3 regions of the Fusibacter sp. JL298sf-3 genome follow, and region 2 is predicted to be linked to each of the others. Evidence: predicted binding sites of a transcription regulator. Region 2 holds the regulator's gene; each other region holds the start of a gene.
What was found. The regulator Rex, encoded in region 2, represses fermentation and respiration genes when NADH is low (regulators of the CRP and FNR family bind a similar motif). The targets are predictions, from matches to a motif close to ATTGTTAANNNNTTAACAAT.
Positions count from the first base shown of each region.

Region 1 (10,218 bases), 1.2 Mb from region 2:
TGTTCGCCCTTCACAAGTGGCGATCTTCGTGTACGAAGGTCAAGTGGCAGATGTCTATCAGCCCGGAAAGTACACACTGAACACCGAGACGACGCCGATTTTAACATCGCTTTCCAACTGGAAGACGCGCTTTGAAAACCATTTTAAAACGGATGTCTATTTCGTCAACACCAAACAGTTTACCAATCAGCGTTGGGGGACGACCAATCCGATTATGATGCGAGACGCCGATTTTGGCATGTTGCGCTTAAGGGGTTACGGCATCTACTCGTTTAGAGTGGACGATCCGGTGGTTTTCCTCAAAGAAGTGTTTGGCTCCAACAAATTCTACACCGTGGACAACATCAATGAGCACCTCAAGAGCCTCATTGTCTCCAGTGCCTCCGACGTCATAGCTGAAGCTAAAATTCCGGCGATGGATTTATCGACACAGTACGACGAAATCGGCCAAATGGCCATGGGACGTATCAATGAACGCTTCTCGGTCTTTGGCTTGACCATTTCGGACTTTGCAGTTGAAAACTTATCGTTGCCTCAATCCGTAGAAGAAGCCATTGACAAGCGGACGCAAATGGGCGCACTTGGCGATCTCAACCAATACATGAAGTTCCAAAGCGCCGAGGCCATTCGAGATGCGGCGCAAAATACCGGCGGCGGTATGGCAGGTATGGGTGCAGGACTCGGAGCGGGCATGGGCATCGGGCAGATGATGAAGGACGCCATGTCGCAACCGTCACAGTCTGAGTCGCCGTCACAACCGGCAACGCAAACGGCAGCCGGCGAGAAGTGTCCGAGTTGCGGCACCGTGAACGCGGCAGGTGCTAAGTTCTGTAGAGAGTGCGGCGGCAGTTTTTCAAAAACATGTGTTGCCTGTGGACACGCCATTGCTTCAGACGCAAAATTTTGTAGAGAATGTGGTGCCAGTCAAAACGTCGCATCGACTTGTCCGAGCTGTGGAGAAGCCGTAGAGCTCGGCGGCAAATTCTGTCCGCATTGCGGCGGCAAACTGTAGGGGCCCATTATGAAATCAAAAGATCAAAACGCTATAGAAGAATTGGAAGAAGACGTTGTAGAAGGTGAAGTTGAAGAAACCGTGGAGTCGCATTTTGAGGGGAGCGCCAGCTTTCCCTGTGCATCTTGTGGGGGCCCCATGGCATTCGACCCCGAATCCAGTCAACTCAAATGCAACTACTGTGGTTCGGAGCAGGCCATAGAAGTGGAGAAGGGCGACATCGTCGAACAGTGTTTTAAGACCGCCCTTCGCGCCGGTGTCAGAGGCTGGGAAGAAGACGACATCACCAGTTTTTCCTGCACCACCTGCGGCGCGGAAATGATATTCGATCCCCATACCCAAGCGCAATCGTGCAACTACTGCGGGTCGTCGCACATTACGCAAAAGAAGGCGGAAAACACCATCCCTCCACATTACCTCGTACCGTTTTCCGTAACAGAAAAAGGGGCTGGACAATCGTTCCATCAATGGATTGCCAAGCGTTGGCTCGCGCCGAACGATCTCAAAAAGGCGTACAAACAAAACCGCTTGATGGGCACCTATGTGCCGCACTGGACCTACGATGCCAACACGTATTCCTATTATACCGCACAGCGGGGCGACTACTACTATGTCACGCGAACGCGTACCGTCAACGGCAAACAGGAAACGTACCAAGAGCGTCGCATCAGATGGCGTCATGTGCGCGGCGACCACAGCCGGTTCTTCGACGACGTGCTTACAACCGCATCGGACAAAGTCGACGGCACCATGCTCGAAAAAGTCAAACCCTTTCACCTTGAGGCATTGGCACCTTATAAACCCGAGTACTTGTCCGGCTTCTTCGCCGAGCGGTACAGCGTTTCATTGGAGCGAGGCTGGGAAAGCGGCAAATGGGCCATCGACAACGCCATTGAATCGGATATCCACAGAAAAATCGGCGGCGACAGAGTGCGCTTCCTGGAAGTCAAAACCGCGTACAACGACGTAACCTTTAAACACATCCTATTGCCCATATGGCTGTCGAACTTCACCTACCAGTCAAAAGTCTACCACTTTATGGTCAACGGACAAACCGGCGAAACCGTCGGCGACTACCCAAAGAGCCCTGTCAAAATCGCATTGCTGGTATTTGCGGCAATCGTGCTCGTATTGGCAGTCGTCTACGCTCTTAACTCAGGCGCAGTATAAGTGGGGTAACAGGAGAGGGGGAAGTGAAGGCGTGAAACCTGAAAACTATGAAAGTACCCAGTGGTTCCAGTGGGCAAAATCCGTTTGGCAACTGACCGACATACACGAGCTCCAATCTTATCCCACCAACACAGTACTGAGATGCCATTCGTCCACTTATGGTCCCGTTGTTTTAAAAGCTTCAAATGAGGGGCTGTTTGATTACAACGTCGCTTACGGAAGCGATTCATTTTGCAAGTGCTACGCCATGATGCCTGAAGAAGGCCTCATGCTCCTAGAGGCCTTTGTACCCGGCACGCCTCTTCGAGAAGAGGCCGCGCTAGATAGGCGCATTGAAGCATTTGTAACGGTATACAGCAAGCTACACGCAACGCCTGTTTCAGTTGAAGAGAGCGCCTTTCCGACGTACCTGCAGTGGGTAAAGCGCATTGCCGCCTACATGGCTGAAAACAGTGACGATCCCCTCTTGACTGAACAGATGTTTAGAGCAGAACGTCTGTGTACGTCCCTTTTTAGTGCATATGGCGAGCGAACACTGTTACATGGCGATTTGCATCACGACAACCTATTGCTGAAATCAAACGGTGATTACGGTATAATAGACCCCAAAGGCGTCGTCGGACCGCCCTTATTCGATTTGCCTCGGTTTATTTTAAACGAATGCTTTTATGGGGACGGAACAACCTCTTTAGAATCAACCCTTTATGTCGTCGAGACTTTGGCGTCGAAAGTGTCGATACCTGTTGAAACCGTTGCCCTCAGTCTTTATGTAGAGACGGCGATGGCACTCTGCTGGTGTGTCGAGAGCGCCTGTCTCAATCCCGAGCACAAAGCGTGGTTGGAAGTTGCGGCGCAACTGCTTACTTATTATCAGATTGGAGACGCATATGAAAAAACGAAATAGTTGGGCGGTTTTATTGGCTTTGGCGCTGACCTCTGGCGTCATGTTAACCAATCGCTTTATAACGCCTGTACCCGATGGCTTAGCGGCGCCACTTATGATTGCAGCAGCGGTGTTGCTGGGGTACTATTTGATTACTGGCAGAAAAAATGAGAGAAAGTGAGGGCACTATGCGCTATCATGTGACAAAGGACTGGGTGCCGGAAACAGAGACTTTTATTAAACTCAAAGCAGGTGAACGCGTCGTCTGTAAAGAAATGTCGGATCCAAACGGCGATTGGCCGAACTGGGTGTACTGTGTAGCTGAGCACGCCGAGGGATGGGTACCCGCTCAAATTATCGACAGATGTGGCGATGAGGGCACTGTGTCGAAAGCCTACGACGCCACAGAGTTGACTGTGCACAAAGGCGATGTGGTCATCGGCGAAAGTACCCTCAACGGCTGGGTGTTCGGGTATCTCGAACAGACGCCGGATCAGTTGGGCTGGGCACCGCTCAATCATCTCACTGTTTAAAGAGGGACGGTTCTTTTGTGCCGAAAAACCCTAATATATTCCATAAAAAACCTCGCTATCTCTTTAAATAGCGAGGTTTTTTGAGCGCACATCAGCGCGCCTTCACCATACTTTCAGGGGATTGGTGAAGACGAGTTGTACCGGCGCAGGGACTTGCGCCGATACTGAAGAATCTAGAGTTTTAGCGCGCGGCAGTACTCTTGAATGGTAAAATATAGTGATATCCGGCACAAAAGAACCGTCCCTTTAAGTTCGAAAGCGTTTTGGCGTGGTGCCACGGTGGGCTTTAAACTTTTTAATAAAGTAACCGACATCGCTGTAACCCAATGCGTCACTAATTTGCGCCACTGTCATTTGCGTCGTCAGCAAAAGTTCTTCTGCCCAGCTGAGCTTCATTTGATTGAGAAAGGTACTGAAATTGACGCCGGTCTCTTTTTTGAAAAGCCGACTGAAGTACCCCGGACTGATATAGCAGACCGCAGCCACTTCATCAAGTGTTACCATGCGGTCTTTATGTGCAGCTATGTAGTCGAAAGCCGGTTTTAAAACTTTGTGTTTTTCCACAGAATCGGTCAGTGCCGGTGGGGCCAAAAGCAAATCGAGAAAGTCGCCGGAAAGAGAGGTCATGCGATCTTTGAAAAGAGCGACAAAGGCGTCTTGTCGGCTGTGCTTTTCTACGGCTTCGCTGACGATAAAATGCGAGAGCTGACGCAGCATCTCGGTGACACTTGAGATGCTTTCCAGAGTGAACTCGGGCAGTGCCTCATAAGCCTCCGGCGCCGCTAAATGCTGTGGTGTGTAGAGCACTTCAATGCGATGTGCTTCTTCGGGAACGAGTCGCACTTGGCCGGCCATAATGGCGCCGAGGTATTGGTCTTCGACGACTATGGGAATAGCGATGTCCACAATGCCCATGTGACAGTGGTAAATGTAAGGCGCGTTTGTGCGTACCGCTTCAAGGCCGCCTCTGGCATCACAGGTGAGACATCTGGCTAAGAGTTCCGGATTTTCCCGTGCTTTTCGGCAAACCTCAGAGCAACGGCTGTGTGTCGTAACCGGATTGCCTTTGTAGTCCACAGTGATTATAGCAAACTGTGTGACTTCGGCAACGGCGTCTTGTAGTGCTTGCCACTTTTCGATGTCGATGACATCCTTCAACATAGTAAACCTCCTTTATGGTCATCGAAATTATACCATTAAAATCATCAAAATGACAATATATTACCATTAAAAATTGCCTATAGAGGACAATAAACCCTCGTGACAGATGACGAAATTTTCTGTAAACTGTTTAGAAACACATGAGGAGGTCTATGAATATGAAAAAAGCATTTATCAGTCCAAGTCGCTACATGCAAGGAGAAGGGGTACTTAATGAACTGGGGTATTTTGTAAAGGGGTTTGGCAAGAACGCACTATTAATTGCCCATTCAGACGACGTGGCACGCGTAAAAGCTCAGCTGGATAAAAGCGCAGAGGATTACAGTGTGACATTTGTGGAGAGCGGTTTCAAAGGGGAGTGCTGTCGCAGTGAAATCGAGCGGTTAAAGGCGCTGGCAGCTGAGCACAAATGCGCTTGTACCGTCGGTCTCGGCGGAGGCAAGGCGATTGATACGGCGAAATGTGTTGCCGAGGGTGAGGCGCTTGTTATCGTGCCGACGATTGCCGCAACAGATGCACCCACCAGCCACTCGGCAGTGGTATACACAGCAGAGGGCGCCTTTGAATCGTATGCGTATTTCAAACAGAGCCCTCAAGTGGTATTGGTCGATACCGCTGTCATTGCTAAAGCGCCGACGCGATTTTTGGTATCGGGCATGGGCGATGCGCTGTCGACGTATTTTGAAGCGCGTGCCACCCAGCGTTCAAATGCCGATGTCAACGCGGGGTTACCGTGTGGAGGGGGCGCCAAGGGAACGATGACGGCGATGGCACTGGCGACGCTCTGTTATGAAACGCTGTTAAGAGATGGTGTAAAAGCCAAAGCGGCTTGTGACGCCAATGTCGTTACACAGGCACTTGAAAACATCGTCGAGGCCAATTGTCTGTTGTCGGGATTGGGGTTTGAAAGCGGTGGTCTCGCAGCTGCTCACGCCATTCACGATGGCTTGACGCTCCTCGAGGGAACCCACGCGTATTACCATGGAGAAAAAGTGGCCTTTGGTACATTGGCGCATTTGGTTCTCGAAAATGCACCGATGTCGACTATTGACGACGTACTGGATTTTTGCCTGTCAATAGGGTTGCCGGTATGTCTCGCCGATATTGGCGTCGAACAACTGTCCGATGAAGCGTTGGCAGCAGTTGCTGAGAAAGCGTGTATTCCCGAAGAGTCGGTTCACGCCATGCCGTTTCAGGTAACGCCGGAACAAGTGGCGGCGGCCATTCGCGTCGCCGATGCACTGGGAAGAGAAAAGAAGGGACGATTTGTATGAAGAAAATAATCAATACACCGGATACTTTGGTTAACGATATGGGCAAGGGGCTGTTGCTCGCCCATCCAGAACTCGACTACGACAATCGGTACGGTATTGTTAAGCGCGCGGCACTCGACTCGGAAAAAGTGGCGCTAATCAGTGGCGGCGGCAGCGGCCACGAACCTGCACATGCAGGGTTTGTCGGCACTGGTATGCTGGACGCCGCCGTTTGCGGCGACGTTTTTGCTTCGCCGTCTCAAGTACAGGTGTACAAGGCGATAAAAGAGGTCGCCGGTTCAAAAGGTGTTCTGTTAATCATTAAAAATTACAGTGGCGATGTGATGAACTTTCAAAACGCGGCGTTTATGGCGAGTGAAGACGGTATTGAGGTGGCGCATGTTAAGGTGGCCGACGATATTGCGGTGGACGATAGCCTTTACACAGTGGGCAAGCGCGGTGTCGCGGGAACGGTACTGGTCCATAAAGTTGTAGGTGCCGCCGCTGAGAAGGGCTTGCCGCTTGAATCGGTTCAACGCATTGGGCAGAAGGCCGCTGATGCGGTTAAGAGCATTGGCTTTGCACTGACGTCGTGCACAGTGCCAGCAAAGGGAACGCCGACTTTTCAAATTGAATCTGGGGAGATGGAGTACGGTGTCGGCATCCACGGTGAGCCGGGGATTCAAAGAGAAGCGGTTCAAACGGCTGATGAATTGGCGGAGCGCATGGTAGAGGCTCTTTTGGACGCTTTGCCAATTGAAAGCGACCGGCCTGCGCGTTTGGCGTTACTCGTCAACGGCTTTGGCGGCACGCCGCTTCAGGAGCTCTATGTGCTCAATGCAGCGGTCTCCAAGCGGCTTCTCGAAAAAGGGCATACCCTCGCATTTGTGCGCGTTGGCAACTATATGACCAGCATCGACATGGCAGGGGCCTCTCTATCGCTTATGGCGCTCGACGACGAACTCGAAGCGTTGCTCGGTGCCCCATGTGAGACGCCGGCATTTGTACAGACGGCGGCGTCGAAGCCGATTACCCCTGAGCGCCTCAACAAGTGTAAAGAGGCGGTTGTAACGGAAGCAGCGGTCGAATTGTCACGGGGAACACCTGTTGTCGAAGGAGAGGTGGTAACCTATGAAAACATGCTTTTTCTCGTGTCTGAAATGGGCGCGGTTGTTATTGAGAACGAAGTGGCTTTTTGTGAGCTCGACGCCCATGCCGGAGACGGCGATTTCGGCATGAGTGTGGCCAAAGGCTTTAAGCGCCTGAAAAAAGAATGGGGCGCGGTTTTAAGCGAGGGCAGCGGTGACATCGGTGCTTTCTTGGAAGCCTGTGCGCTGGTAATTATGGCCCATTGCGGCGGCGCGTCCGGCCCGATATGGGGGGCGGCGTTTCGATCAGCAGGCCGTTCGGCAAGGGGCAAAGAGCATTTGGATGTCCAGGGAATGTACGGTTTACTTGAAGCTGCTGCTGAGGGCATTCGACTGACAGGTGAACGAGCTTTCGGACGCGGTGCAGGCATTGGTGACAAAACGTTAATGGACGCACTTTTGCCATGTGTTGACGCGTGGCGGAAAGTCGCAGAGGAAGGTGGCGTTCTCCAGCGTGCATTTGCTAAAGGTGCGGCTGCCGCTGAAGCTGGTGCAAAAGCGACAGAAAACATCACTGCCCGTATGGGGCGTGCTGGAACTGTGGGCGATAGAAGCCTTGGCTATCCAGATGCAGGCGCTCACGCGCTCGGTGTGATCTTTAAAGCACTTGACAAGGCGTTGCGGTTTTAAAGGGACGGTTCTTTTGTGCCGAAAAACACTAATATTTACCATTTAAAACCTCGCTATTCGAAGGAATAGCGAGGTTTTTTGACGTTTACGTCGGCGCGTATACACAGCGGCCTAACCGAAGTGGCCTACGGTAAGTTATATCGGCGTCGACAGTGACGCCGATTTTCTAAAATCCCGCTGTACCAGCGCTTAGAGGCGCCGTGGTTTTGGATTATATGGAAAATTATAGTTGAATCCGGCACAAAAGAACCGTCCCCCTTTTTTGCAAAGTGTGACATGTGGAACACTTTTTACACGTCAAAAGCCTTATACTCTTTGTAAGCGTGGAGAGGAGGTTGTCAAATGGATGGATTGACTAATGCGTTTTGGGGGATTGGAATTGTCGGTATGGCGGCGGCTGCTTACAAAGACAAAAGAGCGACGCGGAAAGCCGCTGTTAAAGCCAAGGGCATGTTGAAGCACATGCTTGTGGACATCGTCGGGATAGTGTTTTTAATCGGCTTGATAGTGACGTTTTTGTCACCGGAGACCATACAACGGGTACTCGGGGAAAATGGCGGCTGGGCGGCGACAGTGGCAGCTTCTGTAATCGGGAGTATAACACTGATTCCGGCTTTTGTGGCGTTTCCGCTCATCGGTTCGCTGAGAGACGCCGGCGCAGCAGTGGTGCCGCTAACAGCTTTTTTGACGACATTGACGATGGTGGGGATCGTGACGTTTCCAGTTGAGAAGAAAAGCTATGGCATGAAGTTTACAGTGATGCGCAACGGCCTCAGCTTTTTAGCGGCTCTTGGTATTGCGTGGGCGATGGGAGGTGTCGTATGAAAAACTTTGTCAGGCGTCATCGCATGACGACGGCAATTGGCCTAATTTACGTCGGACTTACCATATTCTATAGGGCGCTTGCAGTGGAGGCACTTGCACACACGGTTTACTACCTAAAAGAAATGGCTTGGATTATGCCGGTGGTGTTTATGATGATTGTCGCCATAGAAGTGCTTATTCCAAAGGCTTTTATTGTGGCGCAACTGGGAGAGGCGTCGGGCATAAAGGGCACGGTATTTGCTTTTTTGCTGGGGAGCATCTCGGCAGGACCGATTTACGCGGCGTTTCCCATTGGAACGGCTTTGTTGAAAAAAGGGGCCACCGTCGGCAACGTAGCGATAATATTGTGTGCTTGGGCGGTTATTAAAGTGCCTATGCTGGCCAATGAGGCCAAATTTTTAGGTGCATCTTACATGTGGGCGCGCTGGGGATTGACAGTGGTGGCAATTGCGGTCATAGGCATTGTAATGAATCGAAACATTGAACGGTCGTCCATTTTAAAGAGTGAAAAGGAGCAGAGAGATGAATAAAAAAAACCACCGTTTTCAGACGGGCAAAGAAAAAGTCGTAGAGAAACTTGTTCTCAACGACGCGTTGCATTACATCCATATGATTTTCCCAAAAGGTGAAGGTCTGCCGGTGCATGAAGCCAATGCTGACGTGTACATGACCGTTGTAAAGGGGACTTTGACGTTGAGCTTAGATGGCGACGAGCGACAGTACGATGCGGGAACGCTCATTGAGATTTCGGAGAAGACCGTCATGCACGTACACAACACTTCAGAACAGGCAGTTGAACTCATTGTGATAAAGGCGCCGGCACCTACACATTGAGTACGGCATCGGCGTCTAGAATGTACACGTGGTGGACGTCGTAGTCGATGAGACCATCTTGTTTCATCTTTTGCAGCGCTCTTGAAAGGGACGTTCTGCTGACGCCCATTTGTTCGGCAAGAGCTTTTTTTGTCAACGTCAAGCGGATGTCGGTGGTCTTTTGAAGTTGGACCTGTGTTCGTAAGTAGTTACAGATGCCGTCTCGAATACGTCGGCTGACATGGTGCTTGATTTTGGTGCCGATAAAAACGGTGTGATCTGAAATTGTGGTTATAAAGGCGCGCATAAAGGCATCTGATGTGCGACAAAGTTTGTGGAGGGTCTCCTTGTCGACGAGGAGGACCTCTGTCTTTTTTTTGGCGACGACCGTCATGGGAAAGTAAGGCTGGCTTGAAAAAATCAGGTTTGCGCCGAGGGTATCGCCGACTTTAAAATCGGCGACGGCGAGCAGATTGCCTTCTAATGTGATGCGCTCCACGGCGAGGGCGCCGCTGAGAACGATTTCTATATGGGTACAGGTGTCGCCTTCTAAATGTACCATTTCATTTTTACCAAAAGTTCTGCATTTCGAATCGATTAACGCTCTTCGAGTGTCTTCTGTAAGAACGCCGAACAACGGGCTTTCTTTTAACCTGTACGACATAGGGACCTCCTTTAAAACGATACTCTACAATTAGGATAGCGCGGAAAGGCGATTGATACAAGCATTTTTAGAGTAGGCAGGCCCTGTCTTTTTTGGTAAACTATAAAGAAAAAAGGGGGCTCAAAT
Region 1 is NZ_CM132608.1:776,324-786,541, reverse strand. Features, by position in the region: gene ACR6HW_RS03800 (SPFH domain-containing protein) at 1-1,012, shown strand, start outside; gene ACR6HW_RS03795 (TFIIB-type zinc ribbon-containing protein) at 1,022-2,182, shown strand; gene ACR6HW_RS03790 (phosphotransferase) at 2,214-3,086, shown strand; gene ACR6HW_RS03785 (hypothetical protein) at 3,070-3,246, shown strand; gene ACR6HW_RS03780 (SH3 domain-containing protein) at 3,254-3,598, shown strand; gene ACR6HW_RS03775 (PocR ligand-binding domain-containing protein) at 3,845-4,759, opposite strand; gene ACR6HW_RS03770 (glycerol dehydrogenase) at 4,918-6,033, shown strand; gene dhaK (dihydroxyacetone kinase subunit DhaK) at 6,030-7,790, shown strand; gene ACR6HW_RS03760 (permease) at 8,133-8,615, shown strand; gene ACR6HW_RS03755 (permease) at 8,612-9,145, shown strand; gene ACR6HW_RS03750 (cupin domain-containing protein) at 9,138-9,449, shown strand; gene ACR6HW_RS03745 (Crp/Fnr family transcriptional regulator) at 9,439-10,092, opposite strand; gene ACR6HW_RS03740 (GrpB family protein) at 10,217-10,218, shown strand, end outside.
Region 1: the regulator Rex is predicted to act here: its motif matches at 4,808-4,827, upstream of ACR6HW_RS03770 (glycerol dehydrogenase).

Region 2 (10,218 bases):
AATAAAATTGATTGGCAAGCCCCACGGCGGCAAGCTGCACTTCTCCGATTCGACCGATCATCATCGTGTCGAGGAGATTCAACGCCGTTGTAATAAGATTTTGAATAATGATGGGCAATGTCAATGCCAACAGATAGCGATTAAATTGTTTCTTTTCCATGGTACTCTCTCCCCTAACGCGTTAATTTTTCACAAAAAAAGAACACCCACCTTGAGTTTTTTTCAAGTGGATGTTCAACACTCCGCCGTAAAGGCGATTTGCATATTTTTTTAACTTTACTGATTATACGCAGTGGAGACCCCCTTGTCAAGCCCTCCACGCGTATTTATTTGTTGACTTCGTACTTTTCAGTATGGTATTGAACCAACTTACTGACGAATTTCAAAATCGCTTTCTCTTCGTTGATGCTGATGTCGCCGAGGACAAACGCCAACTCCTTGCTTTGCTCGCGGACGATTTTCTCATATACCACGCGCCCCGCCGACGTCAGTTCAAGGCATTGCCCCCTGCCGTCGGTCTCGTCCTGACGCTTGATGAGCAATTTAAGCATCATCAGGCGCTTGCATGTCGTGGTCACGAGATTTCGGTCCACTTCCAGCGAGTCGATGAGTTCGTTGAGTCGAATGGGTTCTTGTTCACCAATGCGCTTAATCATAAGCATTTCCATCAAACTGATTTTAAAGCCCAAGTCCCTTTTAAAAAAGCCCGACTTGTCTTGCATCAAAAGTTTTGTGTGGAATCGGTCTAAAATCCGGCCGATTTCATTTGTGTAATTCGCCATCGACTGTCCTTTCTAAAACGCCTTTTATTCTGCGCGCTTTACAATTACCGCTTCGCCCATACCGCCGCCGATACACAGCGTCGCCAAACCGTAAGTGCCCTCGCGCTTAACCAGTTCGTGAATCAATGTGACCAAAATTCGATTGCCCGACGCACCGATTGGGTGTCCGAGGGCAATTGCGCCGCCGTTGACATTGACTTTTTCTTGGTCGAGACCGAGCTCTTTTGATACGGCAAGCGCCTGTGCGGCAAACGCCTCATTGGCTTCAACGAGGTCGAGGTCCGAAACCGAAAGGCCCGATTTTTCAAGCGCCTTTCGACTTGCCGGTACGGGACCGATGCCCATAATCTTTGGATCGACACCTGCAGAAGCGTAGCCCACCACTGAGCATAGCGGCTTCAACCCGAGGGCGTCGGCCTTTTCCTTCGTCATCACGACGACACAAGAAGCGCCGTCGTTAATGCCGGACGCATTGCCCGCCGTTACCGTGCCGTCCTTCTTAAACGCCGGTCTCAATTTCGCCAGTTTTTCTTCTGTCGTCTCCTTGATGTACTCGTCTTTATCGAAAACAATAGGGTCCCCTTTTCTCTGAGGAATCGTCACCGGTACGATTTCGTCGTCAAATCGACCGGATTCACGCGCCTTAAACGCACGCGACTGAGACAGGTACGCCAATCCGTCCTGTGCCTCTCTTGTAATACCCCATTTTTCTGCAATGTTTTCAGCTGTTATCCCCATGTGATAGTTGTTGAAAGCTTCCCAAAGGCCGTCCATCACCATCACGTCGTACAGTTCGCCGTTCCCCATGCGCTGGCCCCATCTGCCGGATTTAATCAAATAAGGCGCCATGCTCATGTTCTCAGTACCACCTGCGACCACCACGTCGTTGTCGCCGGCGAGAATCGATTGAACCGCCATGGAAACTGTTTTAAGACCGGAACCGCAAATCATGTTCACCGTTGTACACGGCACCGATTCCGGGTAACCTGCGCCAACCCAGCACTGTCTCGCAATGCCTTGGCCGTAGCCGGCTTGTAGAACAGAACCGAAGAGCACTTCGTCAACCGCTTCAGGTGAAAGGCCGACTTTGTCCAGCGCACCTTTGATAACTGTGGTGCCTAAGTTTGCAGGGGTTACCCCTTTTAAACTGCCGCCAAAAGCACCGATGGCCGTACGAACAGCACTGACAATAACCACTTCTCTTTTCATGTTGTACCTCCCTAAGTTTAATGTGTTACAATCCCTAGAGAATATTTTATCAAAAAAACGAGACTAGGTCATGCCCAGTCCCGCATTTTCTTTATCTTTTTTTTAACATGCAAAGAGCGTAATTATGCAGTGGTTTTGATAGAATTATTCTTTTTCTTTTAAGAAATATGAAAGTGTTAACAGATTATCTATCAAATGGACATTTTCCACAACAATGTCTTCGCGTACTTTTAAGTCGATTGGCGCAAAATTCCAAATCGCCTTAATGTTCGTCTTTTGAATGCGGTCTGCCACATCTTGAGCGCCCGCACGGCTCGTACAGATGTAGACGATTTCAATGTTGTTTTCTTCAACATAGGTATTGAACTCGTCGATGTCGTAAACTTGAACACCGTTGATGTTAAGCCCAACCAATTTGGGGTTGATGTCGAACATCGCTTTTAAATGAAAGCCCAATCTGCTGAAACTCGAATAGTTGGCCAGTGCCTGTCCCATATTTCCCGCTCCGACAATGGCAACGTTGTATTCGCGTGTCAAACCTAGGATTTTCCCGATTTCCGTATAGAGGTCGTCGACGTTGTAGCCGTACCCCTGTTGTCCGAAACCGCCGAAGTTATTGAGGTCCTGACGAATTTGCGATGCTGTAAATCCTATTAATTTACTCAATTCCTTTGAAGATATACGTTTAATATCTTTGTCGAGGAGGTCTTTCAAATACCGATGGTATTTTGGCAATCTCCTAATAACTGCTACTGATATGTTTTTTTCTTTCATTACTCACCTCATCGTTCTTTAAGCCTTATTCGTATATTGTACCATTTTTTACTAAAGGTTGTCAAATAAATAACAATCTTTTTTCGCACCAATTATCGTCTTAGAGTTGATTATACCCAATAAATGCCCAACTAACAACCTTTTAACGCAACTTCAGCCCCCGTTGGTCACCGAGACCTCGTTATTTTTTTCTTTAAAATTTTCTTAATATTTTAGAAAAAAAGCGGCCTGTCTATTATACACACAAAAAAACAGCGCTCGAAAGCACTGTTTTTCAGCTATTCTTTCAATAGAACAGGAATCCAAATCTCGCAGAAGCACTCTGAGGCGCCGTAGTATTCAAAATCCGTTCCCGGCGCCATTTCATAGGTCGATCCCGGCAGAAATTCTTTAAAAATGCGTTCCCACATAGCGCCGATACACGCACCGTCGTCACCAACACACGGGAAAACCGCCCACAGCGCCTCTGGAACGCTCCAAACTCGGTACCCCTCCGGCACAGCGCCACCGGTGTATACTTTGCCGATGCCGTAATCGAAAAACTGACTGGCATGCTCCGTGGCACTGCAGAGGCCGTATACCCCGCCGTCTGAACTGAACGCCTCAAAAGTGCCGTCGTTTTGGCACGCCGTCCAAAAATCCGGTATGTCTCGATTGGATGCCTTTGACGTCTCTTCCTGATTAAACGCGCGTACTTTGCACAGCACGTCAAATGCAGCGCGCTTTTCTACTCTGTAATCCAACAGTTGTCCTCCTTCTAAAATCATTTTTAAGACGAGGCGGTTATAAGATTTGAGCGGTGCCCCAGTACGCTTGGCTTTAAGCGGCGTCATGCCGTGAAACCGCGCAAATGCCCTAGAAAAACTTTCAGGACACTCGTAGCCATAACGAAAGGCGACTTCTATAATAGAATCGTCGCTATGTGTCAGGTGTTCACCGGCCAAAGACAGACGCCTATTGCGCATGTAGACAGACGGCGTGGTTCCCGTGGTCAGCTTGAACATCCGGTGAAAATGATACGGCGATAGACATAGATGCGCCGCCACCTCTTCATAAGTAATCCCGTCCAACAGATGCGCTTCCATAAACGCCACCGATTTTTGCATATCCGCTATCAATGCCATAACGACCTCCTCTAGATTTAGTATAAGACAGTTTGTGAGCTACTTCTTGACATTTCCTGTCCTCTTTTGTCACGCGCTTTCATTCTACCAGTGTATCATGTATAATGAATCTGATAACTCTAGAAAAGGAAGTAGACCATGATTGCATTATCTTGTACGGGCATCTGCAAAACCTACGGCATCGACACCATCTTGGAAGATTTGTCTTTCACAGTGGGCGTCGGCGACAAAGTAGGGCTAATCGGCGTCAATGGCGCCGGTAAAACCACCTTGATTAAAATCCTGGCCGGTATCGAAACCAAAGACGCCGGCGAGATCTTTATATCCAAAGACATGACCACCGGATACTTAGAGCAAAACACGCAAATTGATTTGGGCATCAGTGCCTTCGACTATTGCGAAGCCATCTTCAGCGACGTTTTTGAAATCGAGCAAAAAATGCGCGAACTCGAAGTGCTGATGAGCGACACCACGCACCCCAATTACGAGGGGACGATGGCGTCATACGCACGGCTTCAAGAAGCCTTTGAAACCCTCAACGGCTACGCTGTGGGGAGTCAGATTCGCGGCGTGCTCAACGGCCTCGGCTTTGCCCCGGAAGAATACCACAAACCCATTAACGCCCTCAGCGGCGGGCAAAAATCACGTGTGGGCATCGCCAGACTGCTTTTAAAGCAACCGGATATCCTCTTTCTCGACGAACCGACCAACCACCTCGACATCGACGCAATTAAGTGGCTTGAGACCTACCTCAGAGAGTACAAAGGGACAATTATACTCATTTCCCACGACCGGTATTTTCTCGACCAGGTGATTACCCATGTGTACGAAATCGAAAATCATGAAATCACCACTTACAAAGGCCGATACTCAGACTTTGTGGTTCAAAAGGCCGTTGCACTTGAAGCGGCGCAAAGACAATACGAAATCGAGCAAAAAGAAATCAAAAAGCAAGAGGACTTAATTCGCAAATTTAAAGAACGCGGCACTGAAAAACTGGCAAAGCGGGCAAAATCACGTGAAAAGCGCCTTTCTCACATCGTGCCGTCCGAGCGCCCCAAAGTATTTAAGGCGCATTTCAGCCTAAACCTCGCCGCCGATATTCAAAGTGGCAAAGACATTTTAAAAGTGGAAAATCTGTCGAAGGCCTACGGCGCGCATCAAGTCTTTGAAAACCTGAGTTTCGACATCTTCCGCGGCGAGCGCATCGGCCTCATAGGCCCCAACGGCGTCGGCAAAACGACGTTGTTCAAAGCATTGCTCGGCCAAGTAGATGCCACGGGCACCATGACGTGGGGGCATCAAGTGGAGAAGGGCTATTACGACCAAGAACTTAAAAACCTCACACTTGAAAAAACCGTTCTCGAAGAAATTCACGATGAAAACCCGCATTTGACGCTGACTGAAGTGCGTTCGCTCTTAGGCGCCTTTCTGTTTTCAAACGACGACGTCGACAAGCATATCGGACAGCTTAGCGGCGGAGAAAGAAGCCGTGTTTCACTGCTCAAGCTCATGCTTTCAAGAAACAACACGCTGTTCCTCGACGAACCGACCAACCACCTCGACATCTACTCGAAGGAGTCGCTGGAAGACGCCCTGTGTGCATACGAGGGCACTTTAATTATGATTTCCCACGACCGCTACTTCTTGAACAAAATCGCCACCAAGATCTTTGAACTGACAGAAGACGGGCTCACCGTCTATTGGGGCAATTACGATTACGCTCAAGAAAAGAAGACAGAAGCGCTTTTGGACGCCTCGGACATGGCGCCGAAAGATACGCTCACCAAGACGCAAATCAAAGAAAACAAGCGCAAGGAAAAAGAGGCGAAGGCGGAAGTGAAGAGACTCAAAACCCGCCAGAGCACTATTGAGAGCTTACTGGAATCTAAAGAAAGTGCACTGTCTGAACTGGAAATGGCCCTATGTGAACCCGAGGTGTTTTCAAACCCGGAAAAATCGGTAGAGACGCAAAAATCCATCGAAGATTTAAAGGCTGAAATCGAAGCGCTATACGCAGAATTCGATGAATTATTAGAATTATTATGATTTCTTTAATCAAAAGGATATAGACAAATGTTATTTTTTCTTTATAATAAAAACTAAGTTATACGTTCAAGCGACTTTAGGAGGTTACCATGTTTGAAAAAATCAAGGCTCTCATCGTAGAGCAGTTAAGCGTCATAGATCCTGACGATATAAAAGCGGATACGTCTTTTGACAGCATGGATGTCGATTCCATCGATGCAGTAGAAATCATTATGGCCATTGAAGACGAATTTGAAATTGAGATTCCCGACGACGTAGCACAGGATTTTGCATCTATTAACGACATCGTGCATTACTTAAATGAAATTGGTATTGAAGAATAAGCACCACTTATCGCTTTCTCCACTTGGGGAAAGCGATTTTTAATTTAAACGATGCCATAGGCGCTGCTCCCGACAACATCCCCCATATAAAAACGGATAATTATGCACCGTAATTAAATATACAGAAGTTATCCACAGGTCCATACAGTATCCACATGATTAACGTCTATTATTCACATGATTCAACCCTTGTTTTTCGTGTTTTCTGAAAAGTTGTGCACATAGTCCACAATTTAATCCACAAAATATCCAAAACTTATCCTGAGTGAATATACACTTCCATTGATATATTTGCGCCTTCACAACCTCTTCTTTGTAAAACAGGCGGTGGAGATTGGCACTAAAAAACCCACCTTCATACAACAGGTATGAGGTGGGGACTTTTTACAGGGTTTCACCGATTTTGAGATTGGGCACAGCGTTAACATTTAAATCGCCGATATCGCCGTTTAAAAATCGGTAATAGCCGGCACAGCCGATCATCGCCGCATTATCGGTGCAAAGAGACAGCGGCGGGTAATAGAGGTGCACGCCTTTTAACTCAGAAAGCGCTTCGCGTAGGGCTGAATTGGCCGCTACACCGCCTGCGAGTACCAACGTATCGTACCCCAGCTGTTTCAGCGCCCGCTCTGTTTTCCCTTTCAACGCACCGACCACAGCCGCTTGAAAACTTGCACAAACGTCTTCCACACAGATGGTCTCGCCTTTCATTTTGGCGCTGTTGAGGTAATTGAGCACCGCCGACTTGAGACCGCTGAAACTGAAGTCGAGATGTGCTTCCCCCATCATGGCTTGTGGAAAATCAATGGCTGTCGCATCACCGCTCTGCGCGAGCTTGTCTACAACCGGGCCACCGGGGTAACCGAGCCCCAAGGTACGCGCCACCTTGTCAAACGCTTCGCCTGCGGCATCGTCACGCGTCCGCCCGACGATTTTAAAGGTCGTGTAATCCACCACCTCTACAAGGTGCGTGTGTCCGCCGGAAACAATCAGACAGAGAAACGGCGGCGCCAGTTCCGGGTGGGCAATATAATTTGCCGCAATATGCCCTTCGATATGGTTCACAGGCACCAAGGGCACTTCCAACGCATACGCCAGCGCCTTTGCACTGGAGAGCCCCACCAACAGCGCCCCGACGAGTCCGGGCCCATACGTCACGGCAATGTGGTCGATAGCGCTCATGGACACCTTTGCCCCTTCAAGCGCGGCGTCGACCACTGCCGAAATTTGGTCGAGATGGTTCCTCGACGCCACTTCCGGCACGACGCCACCAAATTTTTTGTGTATCTCTATCTGGGTGTACACCGTGTTTGAAAGCACTGTGCGCCCATTTTTGAGCACCGACGCTGCCGTTTCATCACAGGACGTCTCTATCGCCAGTGTCAATCTATCGTTTCCCATTTATAGCTCCTTCCACATAACCAGGGCGTCCTCACCACTGTCTATATAATACTTGGGCCGAACCCCCACGGATTTAAACCCGTACTTTTCGTAGAGTGCAATCGCCGCCGAATTGCCCACGCGGACTTCCAACGTCATGTGTGCGTACTTTTCGTCACGGGCAAAAGCCACCATGCCCTCCACGAGCACCGCGCCAAAGCCCCTGCGACGCGCCGAGGGCTTAACGGCGATATTGGTGATGTGGAGTTCGTCTAAAATGCACCAAAGCCCCCCATAGGCGACGATTTCACCGCCGCCTTCCACCACAAAATACCGCGCTTTCTCGTTGGTTTCAATTTCTTCGATAAAACTGTTCTTTGTCCACGGCGATGCAAAAGAGGCTTTCTCAATGGCATATACCGCTTCAACATCCGCTCCGGTCATTCTTCTAAACGCCGCCGACATTACTTTAAATCCCTCTCTGCTTGGGATTTTTTAAAATACTGCGCCTTGACAGTGCTGTACGTCGACGCCGTCAACGCAGCGTCCTTTAAGTGAACGGCGTTTAAAGCGCTGATGCGGTTGTCAACGCGACGCGCTACGTCACCGCCCAGCTGTTCGGCACAATCCGTGGCCACATCGCCGACCCAGAGCAAATCGGGTTTGTCCGCCGCTTTTTCCAACACGCGCTCAAGTGGTTCAGCCCCCTCTTCAATCGGCGTTACAACGCCACCGGAAACTTTGTAAAACCCGTAGTACACCTCGTCTCGATTGGCGGGCAGAAGCGCCGCAACAGTCCCCTCGTGACGGGAAAAATTCGCACATAGAAGCGCCAAACTCGTAAACGTATAGACCGGCTTCCCACTTACTTGGGCAAAGGCCTTAACCGTGCTGAGTCCAATGCGCACGCCGGTAAAAGACCCCGGTCCCGAACACACGTAAAAGGCGTCAAAATCCGTCGGCTTCAGAGACAGTTGCTTTAAAAAAGCGTCGATCATGGGCATCAGACGCTGTGAGTGCGTACGGTTGGCCAGAACCGTGAACTCGCCGAGCAGTTTTTCGTCCTCAAATGCCGCAACGCTGGCAATTTGAGAAGATGTATCCAATACAAATCCTAACATAATACAGCCCCTCTTTCATTCATGCCCTCTAAAGTCACCACGCGTCGGAACGCCTCGTCAAATGTCATGCGCAGCCATACCGCCGTTTTCGGAATGAGCGGTGCCACAAGTGACGCCCACTCCACGACGCAGATGCCGTCGCCGTAGAGAAAGTCGTCAAAGCCGATTTCATCCATTTCCTCCGGACTTCCGATTCTGTACACGTCGAAGTGGTGCAGTTCAACCGGAGCGCCGTGCAAAACCCCTTGGTAGCTGTTCATAATCGTAAACGTCGGGCTGGTGACATAGTCCTCAACCCCGAGCGCTTGTGCAAAAAATTGTGTAAAAGTCGTCTTTCCGGCGCCTAAATCGCCTTCTAGGCAGAGAACATCGCCTCTGCGCAAGCTCTGCGCCAGCGCTTTCGCCAACGCCTGCGTCTCCTCGAGACTTTCTATTGTAAACGTCTGTTTTGTCATCGCATTTCTCCTAATTCACTCTATCCCTTTATTTTACTAAGAAACAAAGAGGCGGTCAACTGTCTATAGCAGCCAAAGAAGCAATGCCCCTGCAAAGACCACAACCACATTGCTCAATAAATTCACCTTGTTGTTGGTCATAAACGTCCAGCCCTTTATTTTTTTGTTCGGCCGGTTGCCGGTGAAGCGTTTTTCCGTCACGCTGTTATCGGCATCGACGTACTCCGCCTGTACCCATTCCCCTAGAACACTGTCCACCAAAGCGCCCACAAAACCACCGACGGCGATAAAAGCCACCGACCAAAGCGGCGGCAGCCCCACGCTGAGCCCTTCAAAGACGACAAAAGCACAGGCGATAAAGAGGGCACCGGCAAAGGCGCTTGCGTGTCCCAGACGCGTCACACCACCGGAGAGCCCCGTAGGTACCGGCGTTCTCTTAATCAGATAAACGGGCTTTTGATAACTGAGTGCGCCGACTTCAGAGGCCCAGGTGTCCGATGCGGACACGGCAAATGACAACACGGCGAGCACTTTGTACGCGTAGTCGCCGCTCTGGGCATACAGCAGCGCCATAGCCAGCGCCACGCCGCCGTTGCAGACCACCTGTGTGTAGTCGCGACAATCGCCTTTCTCCCCTTCCACCTTGCGTATAAGGCGTCCCTTTTGCAGGTGTTCGGAAATCTTAGAAATAACACTCGACGACAAAAAGAACGCCACGAGACTCATATAGATGGTAAACGCACCAAATCCATACAACAGCGTTCCAATAAGAATGGCGCTCACAGCGCCATTTAATGTCAGGGAGCGTTTCATATAAGCCGGTACACTCACGGCAGCGCTCCACAAAAAACCGTATAAAAATTGCATGTTGCACTCCTAAATCATTAAATAGGCCAAAACACTGATGCCAATAGGCACCGTCAAATTGTCAAATCCCAAAGGTGTAATCGCTTCGAGGCAGGCGGCCACCAGCCCGAGCACCAGAACTTCGTACACTTTCA
Region 2 is NZ_CM132608.1:1,985,721-1,995,938, forward strand. Features, by position in the region: gene ACR6HW_RS09470 (MATE family efflux transporter) at 1-160, opposite strand, end outside; gene ACR6HW_RS09475 (MarR family winged helix-turn-helix transcriptional regulator) at 327-782, opposite strand; gene ACR6HW_RS09480 (acetyl-CoA C-acetyltransferase) at 807-1,991, opposite strand; gene ACR6HW_RS09485 (redox-sensing transcriptional repressor Rex) at 2,136-2,765, opposite strand; gene ACR6HW_RS09490 (AraC family transcriptional regulator) at 3,044-3,889, opposite strand; gene ACR6HW_RS09495 (ABC-F family ATP-binding cassette domain-containing protein) at 4,028-5,938, shown strand; gene ACR6HW_RS09500 (acyl carrier protein) at 6,028-6,261, shown strand; gene tsaD (tRNA (adenosine(37)-N6)-threonylcarbamoyltransferase complex transferase subunit TsaD) at 6,646-7,662, opposite strand; gene rimI (ribosomal protein S18-alanine N-acetyltransferase) at 7,663-8,085, opposite strand; gene tsaB (tRNA (adenosine(37)-N6)-threonylcarbamoyltransferase complex dimerization subunit type 1 TsaB) at 8,106-8,762, opposite strand; gene tsaE (tRNA (adenosine(37)-N6)-threonylcarbamoyltransferase complex ATPase subunit type 1 TsaE) at 8,756-9,217, opposite strand; gene ACR6HW_RS09525 (DUF92 domain-containing protein) at 9,281-10,084, opposite strand; gene ACR6HW_RS09530 (diacylglycerol/polyprenol kinase family protein) at 10,094-10,218, opposite strand, start outside.

Region 3 (10,218 bases), 620 kb from region 2:
AGGTTATAGACGACATCGCTTTTCAAACGAATATCCTCGCACTAAATGCGGCAATTGAGGCAGCGCGTGCAGGAGAACACGGCAAGGGCTTCGCCGTTGTAGCTGACGAAGTACGGAACCTCGCGGCGCGGTCAGCACGTGCGGCCAAAGAGACCACACGGCTTATTGAAGGTACAATCGATCGGGTAGAAGGCGGCGCCAAAACCACTGAAGAAACGGCAGAGGGGCTGACGGTTATCGTGCAGGGGGTCGAAGACCTTGCGGCACTTTTGGAGCGCATAGCGGGCACTTCTGCAGCACAGGCGCAAAGTGTGGAACGCATCAACAGCGGCATCGGACAGATTTCAGATGTGGTACAGGGAACGTCGTCAATTTCCGAGGAAACGGCGGCTTCCAGTGAGGAACTCTCGGGACAAGCGGCAATGCTCCAACGGGAAATTGAGCGTTTTTCTCTACCGGCGGTGGAGGCATCGACCCCAAGGTTAAATGATGCTATAATAGAAGCGATAGGTTCATGAATTAGAAAGGTCGCGGACAATTGAAAGTGATTATAGCTGAAAAGCCCTCAGTGGCGAAAAATATCGCCGATGCCGTAGGGGCGAAGAAGAGAAATGACGGGTATTACAGTGGGGAACAGTACTACATCACGTGGGCTTTCGGCCACCTACTGGAATTGTACGATACAAAGGATTACGATTCAAACATGGGGAGCTGGAAAATGGAACAGTTCCCTTTTGTGCCCACAGAGTTTCTATACAAGGTTAAACAAAACGGCAAACGTCCTGACGACGGGGCAAAAAAACAACTGCGCACCATTAAAGGGCTCATTGATAAAGCAGAAGTTGACGGCGTTATTTCTGCATGTGACTACGACCGCGAAGGGCAGATTATCGGAGACATCATTCTCGATTACCTCAAAGTGCAAAAACCCGTGGAGCGCTTGTTGCTCAACGAATGGACGCCGGACGAAGTGGCGGAGGGGATGGGAAAGCTGATTCCCAACGGCGAGATGTCACCTCTGAAAGCGGCGGGGATATCGAGGCAGTGGGCCGATTGGCTGATCGGTATCAATCTTACGTCTGTGGCGACGCTGAAGTACCAGCGCGGCTATGGCAAAGTTCTCAATGTAGGGCGCGTGTTGTTGCCGACGCTTAAAATTATATACGATAGGGATGTGGAAATTCAGAACTTCGTCAAAGAGGCTTATTACAAACTCAAAGTAGATTTTCTCTTGGAGAGTGGGGCGGGGTATAGCGGCCATCTCACTGTCGACGGCAAAGACAAGTTTGAAGACAAGGAGGCGCTTCAGCAAATTCGCGAAGCGGTAAAAGGAAAGAACGGCACGGTTGACGATGTCATTAGACAACTGAAAAACGAGTACGCGCCGCCACTTTTTAATCTTTCAGGTTTACAGGGGCACGTGACCAGTAAAGCGAAGGGGTGGACTTCTGAAAAAGTTCTCAAGGTGGCACAAGGTCTCTATGAGAAAAAACTGATTACGTATCCGAGGACGTCGAGTCTCGCACTTGAAACGTCTCTCGCCGGCAAAGCTGAGAAAGTGCTCAATGTTCATAAGAAGGGCCTGCCCTTTGAAGCGGCTATTCGTTTCGAAGTGTCGCCGCGTGTTTTCGATAACGCCAAAGTTGAAAGCCATAGTGCTATTATGCCCACCTACCTCGTTCCAAAGACTTTGTCAGCTGATGAACGCGTGGTTTACGAGGCTGTTAAAATGCGTTTTGTGGCACAGTTTATGCCGGTGGCACAGCATGAAGAAGTCACGGTGACAACCGGCGTCGAGGGACACGCTTTTGTTTCGAAGGGACGAATTCAAAAAGTAGAGGGGTGGCGCTTGGCTGAGGCTATTCAGTCTAAGGACAAGGTGTTGCCTGCACTTGCAACAGGCGACGCGGTACACGTGAAGAAAACCCTTTTGGAAGAGAAAAGTACCAAGCCGCCAAAGCACCATACAGAGAAGACGCTTCTCAAAGTGATGGAAACGTGCGGTAAGCACTATAAGAAGCGCGCAGATGACACTGACGACGATGATGAAATGATTGAACAGATTTTAAGCGGTTTCAGCATCGGTACCCCGGCGACGCGTGCCGAGACCATTGCAAAGCTCAAGCGCATCGGGTATATCGTTGCAAAGGGGAAACACCTTGAGGCAACGCCTTTAGGGGCTAAGATGATTGCCGATTTTCCTGTAAAGGCGCTGTTTGACCTCGAGTACACCGGGCGTCTTGAAAAAGTGCTGGCGGACATCGGCAAAGGGACGCTGGACGGCGATGCTTTTATGTCTGAAATGATTGCTTTTGTAAAAGACGCGGTGGTGACGATTAAAGACGATGCCTATAAGGTGATACAAGACCTCGAAGACAAAAAGGTGCCAAGAGAGCGTTTGGGCAAGTGCCCGGGCTGTGGCGCGGATGTCGTGGAAGGTGAGAAAGGTTACGGCTGTAGCAATTGGAAATCGGGCTGTAAGTTTGTCATATGGAAAGACGACGCCTTTTTGCGCAGTTTAAAAGTGACGGCCACACGTCAAACGGTTGAAAAATTGCTGGAGAAGGGCGAACTCTACAGTTCGAAGTTCGTCAGCAAAAAGGGCAAGCGCTTCTCGGCGTTTTTGACGTATGAAAAAGAAGCGGACAGCCCTTACTACAAGTGGAAAATGCGTTTTTAGCGCGACGTCGTTGCCGCATTTAAACCACTCGTCAATGTCTAGACGTTTATAATTAAAGAGTAGACCCACTACGCACAAAATAAGCGGCCTCAGTAGCGAGGGCCGCTTATTTTTATATGGGTAACTATTCAAGTGGTATACAATACGTTTTAAAAATCTCCAGCGCATCGTCCGGATTGCTCTCCAGCGCGGCTTTTGAGTAAGATTCGAGAACTTTTAAGTCCTTAGGGCCGTAGTGCATGGTGACAGGGCCTTTTATACAGCCGCCCTTACACGCCATCCCTTCGATAAAGTCTTTGTCAAAGCGCTTGAATTTTACCAGCTTGAGCGCCTTGTCACATTCTTGAATGCCGTCACAGGCGAGGGCTGTAATCGGTTCTTCTGAAATCGACTTGAGGTAGTTGGCCACAGAAGCACTGACGCCGCCGGTTGAAGCAAATTTACGGCCGTAGTACGACGCGTTGTTTAGAGGTGACGGCTCCAAGGTGCTAAGGTCCATTTCCTGTGAATCGATGATAGCCGCGAGCTCTTCGAAAGTGAGCACGAAATCGGTATCGGGCATCCGCATCTGTTCAGTTTTTTTGGCGATGCAAGGGCCGATAAAGACGACAATGGCGTCGGCGTCGATGCACTTGATCAATCGCGCAGTGGCTGTCATTGGTGAAATAGTCTTTGAAACATGTCCCTTCAATTCCGGGTACTTTAAGTCAATGTAGTTGACAAATCCCGGACAACAAGAACTGGTGAGCACTTCGCCTTTTTCTTTGTGGTCGAGAAGCTCCTGTGCTTCGTGACGTGTCACCATGTCGGCGCCGAGTGCAACTTCGATAACGTCTTTAAAGCCGAGCTTTTTAATCCCTGTGATAACTTTGCCCAGTTCAACGTACTCGAACTGAGTGGCAAAAGCCGGTGCGAGCATGGCGTAAACGGGCTTTTGATTCATCCTAAGGGCTTCGATAACCGAGACAATTTGCGACTTGTCTTGGATAGCACCGAAAGGACATTTATAGACACAGGCACCGCAGGAGATACATTTATCGTAATCGATAACGGCATTTTTGCGTTGGTCGATTTGGATGGCGTCTGTTGGACAGTCGCGTTTACAAGGGCGCATAACGTCTGCAATAGAGTTGTAAGGGCAAGCGTCTTTGCAACGGCCGCATTCGACGCATTTATCGGGATCTATAACCGCCTTGCCCTTGTGCATGGTGATGGCGTTAACAGGACAACTGGCGATGCATCGGTTGGCAATACAACCACGGCACGCTTCAGTGATAACGTAGCGGTTAATGGTGCACTGATCACATGCGGAAGGCAACACTTCTACGACGCCTTTCACTTCGGGATTACCGCCCATAGCCAGCTGAACACGGTCGGCAACGACGGCGCGCTCATGGTACACGCAGCATCTGAACTGAGAGTCCGGTCCGGGTGCAACGGTAATCGGAATTCGGTGTAAGTGCTGATTCAGAGTGCCTTCAAATGCGTATTTTGCCACTTCTTTCATAACTTGATTTTTAAATTTTTGTACGTGATTTTCATAACTTCTCATGGGTCACCTGCTTTGTATTTAGTCCGTATAATGAAGGTCAACAATTTTCCCCATTGTCTTAAGTTCTTCTATAATTTCGTTAATGACGCGGGTTTTAATGCTTAAATCTCTTGGAAAATCAGGGTTTTGATGTGCGGGGTTTATGGCCCGTCCCACCCAAAAATCGATATGTGTGGAGTCTTCTACCATGAGCCTGAGCAATCTGCTCACACCGTCTTTTTTATTAAAAACAGGCTCTTCACAGCTTTTGTTGAGTGCTTTTAATTTGCCAAGAACCATTTTAAGCGTCAAGACGCCCTCTGTGACCAGGTCGATACCGTCTATTTTAGCGGTAGGGGGAACGAAGGGATCGATGTAGTCGATTTCTGTTTCGATGTCTTTATTCAGCTCCCTGGCCACGATGTTGGCCGCAGTACCGCCACAGACGATTTTCTTACCTGGCTGTTTCATAAAGTGTTCAATGGTTTCCCGGTCTTTGTTTTTTTGCTCCGGTGGTCCCGACAGTACCTGCAAGCGCTCGGGATTGCGTATACAAATGGTCAGTGCGGTGGTGTCGTCACCGGGGAGCTCGTTGTAGAGCTTGTTGCATGTCTCAATTAGTCGGCGGTTGAGTTTTTCAGCCGATGGGGTCTCTTGTAGTTCTAGAAATTCTGCGACGTGGTGCCACTCCCACCCGTGGTTGAGCAAATGGCCGACACCAGCGTGGACGACGCCATCTGAGCACAGCGTTAGGGAATCGCCGACTTTCAAGTCCACATGACTCACCCAAACATTTTTATCGTTAGACACTATCTTTTTTTTATCAATTGGGTATAGGGCTTTATCGCGCATCATAAAAATCGGCGGGTTGTCGAATTCGATAATTTTTGCGTGCAGGGATTCGTCGATATCGATGACGGTAAATGTCGAATAGCCGATTTTACGGATATTGCAGATAGGCAATGTATGGATAATCGTATCGATGGTCTCGATAATGCTAGCCCCTTTTTCTAACATAGTTATCATTATTTTACTGGTCAAAGTCGCGAGGATATTCGCCTTGACACCGCTTCCCAGTCCATCGGAAAGCACGGCGATAAGGCGATTGTCCGTCTTGAAAATTTCGACTTTGTCTCCGCAGAGTTCTTCGCCAATTTTGTTGAGCGAGTGGTGCGCGATATCGACAAAGTAAGGAAAAGCCATTAAGCGTCACCTCCATCGGATAACACGAGCTTCTTCAGTTTGTTGAGGCCGATTTTTGTCTCCGCAGTCGTCTCGCCAAGTAAGCTGGCTATCTCCTGTGCGATGCGCATTTGGTGGTCGATGACTTCCTGACATGTTGAAATGGTTTCAGCCTTAACGCGTTCGAGTTCTTGTCTATTGTTCTCCGCCTGTGTGATGTCGGTAAAGATGCCGACGATGGTTTTACCTTCGTTCAATTGAACCACATTGGAGAAGAACGATTTGTCCACGGACTCAAGGTATATTTTCTTGCTCACTCTCAGTTCGCCGGAAGAGAGGAGGTCGTCGAAAATAGGGTCTTCTATTAAAGCGGCAATCGGCCAGTAGTTCAGCTTAATGCGCGATGAATTAAAGAGGTTGTGAAAAGACGGATTAACTGCCTGGATGCGCAGCTCTTGGTCGAGGATACAGATGGCGTTCGGACTCGCTTCAAAGATGATCGATTGCAGCCCCTCCGCTTTTTTTCTTAAAGAATCCATGCACATGTTGATATCCGAATGGCCTCTGATGACCGCTACGGCTTTATCATAGCACGTGGTATAGCCACAGGCGTTGCAATTGAGCTGATCTTGTTCTGAGTACTTACCCATCTTCATCAACACTTCAGCCACTTCTAAGTCGTTGACTGGCGCCTCGTTTGTAGATTTTGAATGGAAACTTCTACGCAGTTGCTCAGGTGACAGCTCAAAAGGTATTTCAACATCCGAGTATCCCTCTTGAGACTGGACGTGTTGTTTGACTTTCTGCATGCGCTTAAACATATTCGGAGCAGAGTCCGGCATGTTGGGACCGTTGACGCAACTACCGTCACATATATTGAGTTCTGCACAGTAGCCGCTGATTTCGCCACTTGTTATGGATTTTAAGAAGGACTCACAGTTTTCGATACCGTCGACATGGACGTAGTCGTAGGTCGGGTTAATCCGCGTTTTCAAATCGCTCTTCCACAAACTGCCGCCAAGGGGATAAGCGCGACCGCGCTTGCTCACAGGCGTACTAAAAGGCGTTTGCGCCAATGTCTCAATGGCAATGCCTTGTTCGATGAGCCACTTTTCAAGTTCTCTAAAAGTGATAACGGCGTCGATGGCCCCTTCGATTTCGACAGCCTCGGCTTTTTTTGCAAGACAGGGTCCAATAAAGACGACATAGGCGTCTGTACCGTAGCGTTCTTTGAGGTCAAAGCCGTGTGCGAGCATAGGAGAAACTGTTGGAATTACGACGTCTATGGCTTCTGGAAAGTAGTGCTCAATAAGGTAGTTGCTCGAAGGACAGCAACTGGTGATGATGTTTTTCTTTTCACCTAGTGCTATGGTTTTTTCGTACTCGAGCGAGACAATTTCCGCGCCCCGTGCAGTTTCTTCAATGGCAAAGAAACCGAGCGCTTTCAGCGCCGTGTGCATTTGGTTAGGGTGTTCGAGGTCAAAAGAACCGGCGAAGGACGGCGCTATAGACGCGACGACCTTTTTGCCGCTTTTAATGGCGCGCTGAACAGAGTCGAGATCGAGTTGAATCGTCAAAGCCCCTTCAGGACAATGCATTTGACACAGACCGCATTTAATACAAAGATCGTCGATAATATGATGGCTTTTGTTCGTAAAAGCAATGGCTTTTGTCGGACATGCCCTTAAACATTTAAAACATTCATCACATTTCTCTGCGTCGAAATTGATAAACTTCATTTAATCACCCACCTGTGGAGTTCCTCTATAAAAGTTTGAGCGGTTTCAGGAGAAACTGAAAACATCTCGCCGGCGTCGGTTTGAACGGATACCGCTTCTGAACATTTCCCCAGACAAAACGAAGACTTGAGTTCAATAGTATCCTCAAGCGCATTTTTTGAAATATATGATTTAAATGTTTTGATGACCTCGTAAGACCCTTTTAAATGGCATGCACTGCCGATACACACTTTGATTTCCATAAACGTGAACCTCCAAATACGATAATAAAAAGAGAGGAATGCTGCTTGCTGAGGGATTGTCCAAAATATTGTTAGATTATACGATGAGAAGGCTTAGCAATATTTTGGGGGATACGAACCATGCTTGCGGTCATGGAGTGACAGATGATAAAGCAAGCAGCGATTGCCTACAGTGAATAAGAGTTAATCTCTTATGCATGTTAATAATATCACAAAGGGTGTTTAATTTCAATTCCATACGATAAGATAATTTAAGATAAAAACGTACCAATTTCCATAAAAATATGACAAAAAAGAAACGATTAATACTCGGAAGATTCAGAACAAGAAAAAAGCATCGAGTAAAATGCCAATTCATTACGAGAACGCAATAAGTAATAACAAAATGAAATATATAGATTCTGAGAAATTATTAAAATTAGAAGGTTTAATTGTTTAATGTTTAACAAAAACAGGTGTGATTTTCTGCTTACAATCGTATAAAATGGTTACAAATAAACATAAGAGGATCTTTTACAGGAGGCACAATTTGAAAGACAATACTTTAAAAAGACTACTGATTGCCATACTTCTTATTGGTTTTGGCCTCTTTTCAGTAGCTTATTATAATTACAGCGTTAAAGAAGCCGCTGTGGCGCATTTTAACCGTCAAACCAACTATCGGATTGATGCTATATCGGCATATGCCCAACTTAAACATGAGCGCATTGAAGAAGACATAGAGACTATTGCGCGCCAAAAAAATGTTAAAGAAGTAGCAGGTCGGCTGACGCAATACACCCGTACCACTGCCAAAACAGAGATGACCCCTCAGTTGGGGAGTAAAGCAGAGCGGGATTTGTACGATTATTTCGAATCTTATGCCATGTCTCATGACGATTTAAAATACATTTATATGGCCGACGCGGCAGGTGGGTATGTTTCCTGGCCGGCAAGTGCTTTGCCTGCAGGCTATGACCCAAGAGAGCGTCCATGGTATCAAGTGGCGATAGAAGGGGGCGGTCATATCCATCAGACGACCCCCTATGTCGATCAAGTCACCAATTTGTTTATTCTCAGCAATGTAAAGGCGATTTACGACGAACAGAACAGCCTACTGGGCGTTGTGGGGATCGACTACAGTTATGAGACCACCATCGACGATCTTGATTTCTTCGAAATGAAACCCTATGAGCGATTGGTTATCTTTCACGAAACCGGCGTGGTGTTGTCGGATTCAAAGAATAGATTGGAAACCATCGCTTTAAACAAAACTTATCAGCGCGACGACAAAGGCAACTTCTTCTTTAAAATCGACGGCATCCAGCATTTGGCACGCCTCGAGCCCCTTGAGGACAGCGGCGTCCTCGTGATGAGTCTCTTTGACTACGATGCCCTTATCGCCAACTACGGCAGAGGTGTCCAGTGGGACATCGTCATATCGTTGGCTGTTTTAGGGGGGATTTTTTTAGCGTTAATTGTACTCGTCTACTACGTGTATTACAGCCGCGTCTTGAAAAAGCGCATCAGTGAAAAAGAGAAGCGCCAATTGGCGCTGGAAAATAATATACCGGGAATCGTTTTCAGGTCAAAGGCCAAGTGGCCTTGGCTGATGTATTATATAAGCGAAGGGGTTTATGAGACGACTGGATATCCCGCCTCTGACTTTTTATCAGACACCGGGGAGCGTCAGTGGCGAGATATCGTCTTAGAAGACGATATCCAGATTGTAGATGCACCTATTGATTTAGAAGCGGGGAGTGCGTACAATTTGGTTTATCGCATTAGAACACGTAGCGGCGACATCATTTGGGTATCTGAAGTTGGCCGATTGGTCAAGGACTCTAAGGGCATGCTTTACATAGATGGCGTGATTCTCGACATCAGCGAAGAAGTTGCCCGAGAGGAGATGCTGAAGAAGACGCAGACTGAACTCGAGTACACTGTAACTGCGTTAAAAGAAAAAAATCAAATTCTTGAGGAAACGAATCTTGAAAACCAAGCACTCTATGAAGAGATGGCTGCAGCTGAAGAGACCTTGCGATACAATTACGATGAACTGGAAGCCTATCGGGTTAAGCTGGAAGAAGAAAAGTTGAGGTACCAGTTGATTTTAAAAGCTAGCAAAGAGGCTTTTTGGGAATACAGCCCTCAAACAGGTGCTTTTGAAATAGCCAACGCCTTTAAGTGGGCGGACTCCGAACTCGACGCTCTAGAGGCTTTTTTAGAAAGGGTACATCCGGAAGATAGACTTTCCTTAATCTGGTTTGATGAGGCTGTATCGGATTACACAGCTATCCCCGAAGTGTATGAAGTCGATGCCAAAGTGGCGGTAAAAGACCATCAGTACCGCTGGCATCATTTTATCGGCGTGGTGGTTCGAGACGCATTTGGAAACGTATCGCGCATCGTCGGTTCGCTATCTGATGTTCATGAGACGACCATTCAAAAAGAACGGATTATGTTTTATGCTTTTCACGATTCGGCTACAGGTCTTTACAATTTGGACTATCTGCTGGATTCAGTGAGCAATGATTTAATGACACAGGGGAGCGAAAATGCCATATTGCTTGTTGCCGGCGCGCGTCATTATGGGAAGCTTGTTGAGAGTTGTGGTCGCAATAAGACCGATATTTTGCTGTTTCAGCTGGGTGCCGGTTTAAAAACCATTTTTGAAGACATTGAAGAAATCAGTACCTTGCCACGCGGCAGGTTTGCCATATGGCTCGGCGACAAATACGATAAGTCTCGAGCAGAAGCCTGTATTGCGGCGATTGAAGCACAAGTCGCCAGTTATATGTACAGCGACCTCCTCTATTCGGAGTTTGGGTTTATCTACAGTGGCGTCGCCTTGGAGTCTGAAGT
Region 3 is NZ_CM132608.1:1,369,232-1,379,449, reverse strand. Features, by position in the region: gene ACR6HW_RS06765 (methyl-accepting chemotaxis protein) at 1-518, shown strand, start outside; gene ACR6HW_RS06760 (type IA DNA topoisomerase) at 539-2,680, shown strand; gene ACR6HW_RS06755 (4Fe-4S dicluster domain-containing protein) at 2,805-4,232, opposite strand; gene ACR6HW_RS06750 (SpoIIE family protein phosphatase) at 4,251-5,414, opposite strand; gene ACR6HW_RS06745 ([Fe-Fe] hydrogenase large subunit C-terminal domain-containing protein) at 5,414-7,132, opposite strand; gene ACR6HW_RS06740 ((2Fe-2S) ferredoxin domain-containing protein) at 7,129-7,374, opposite strand; gene ACR6HW_RS06735 (EAL domain-containing protein) at 7,904-10,218, shown strand, end outside.
Region 3: the regulator Rex is predicted to act here: its motif matches at 7,571-7,590, upstream of ACR6HW_RS06740 ((2Fe-2S) ferredoxin domain-containing protein).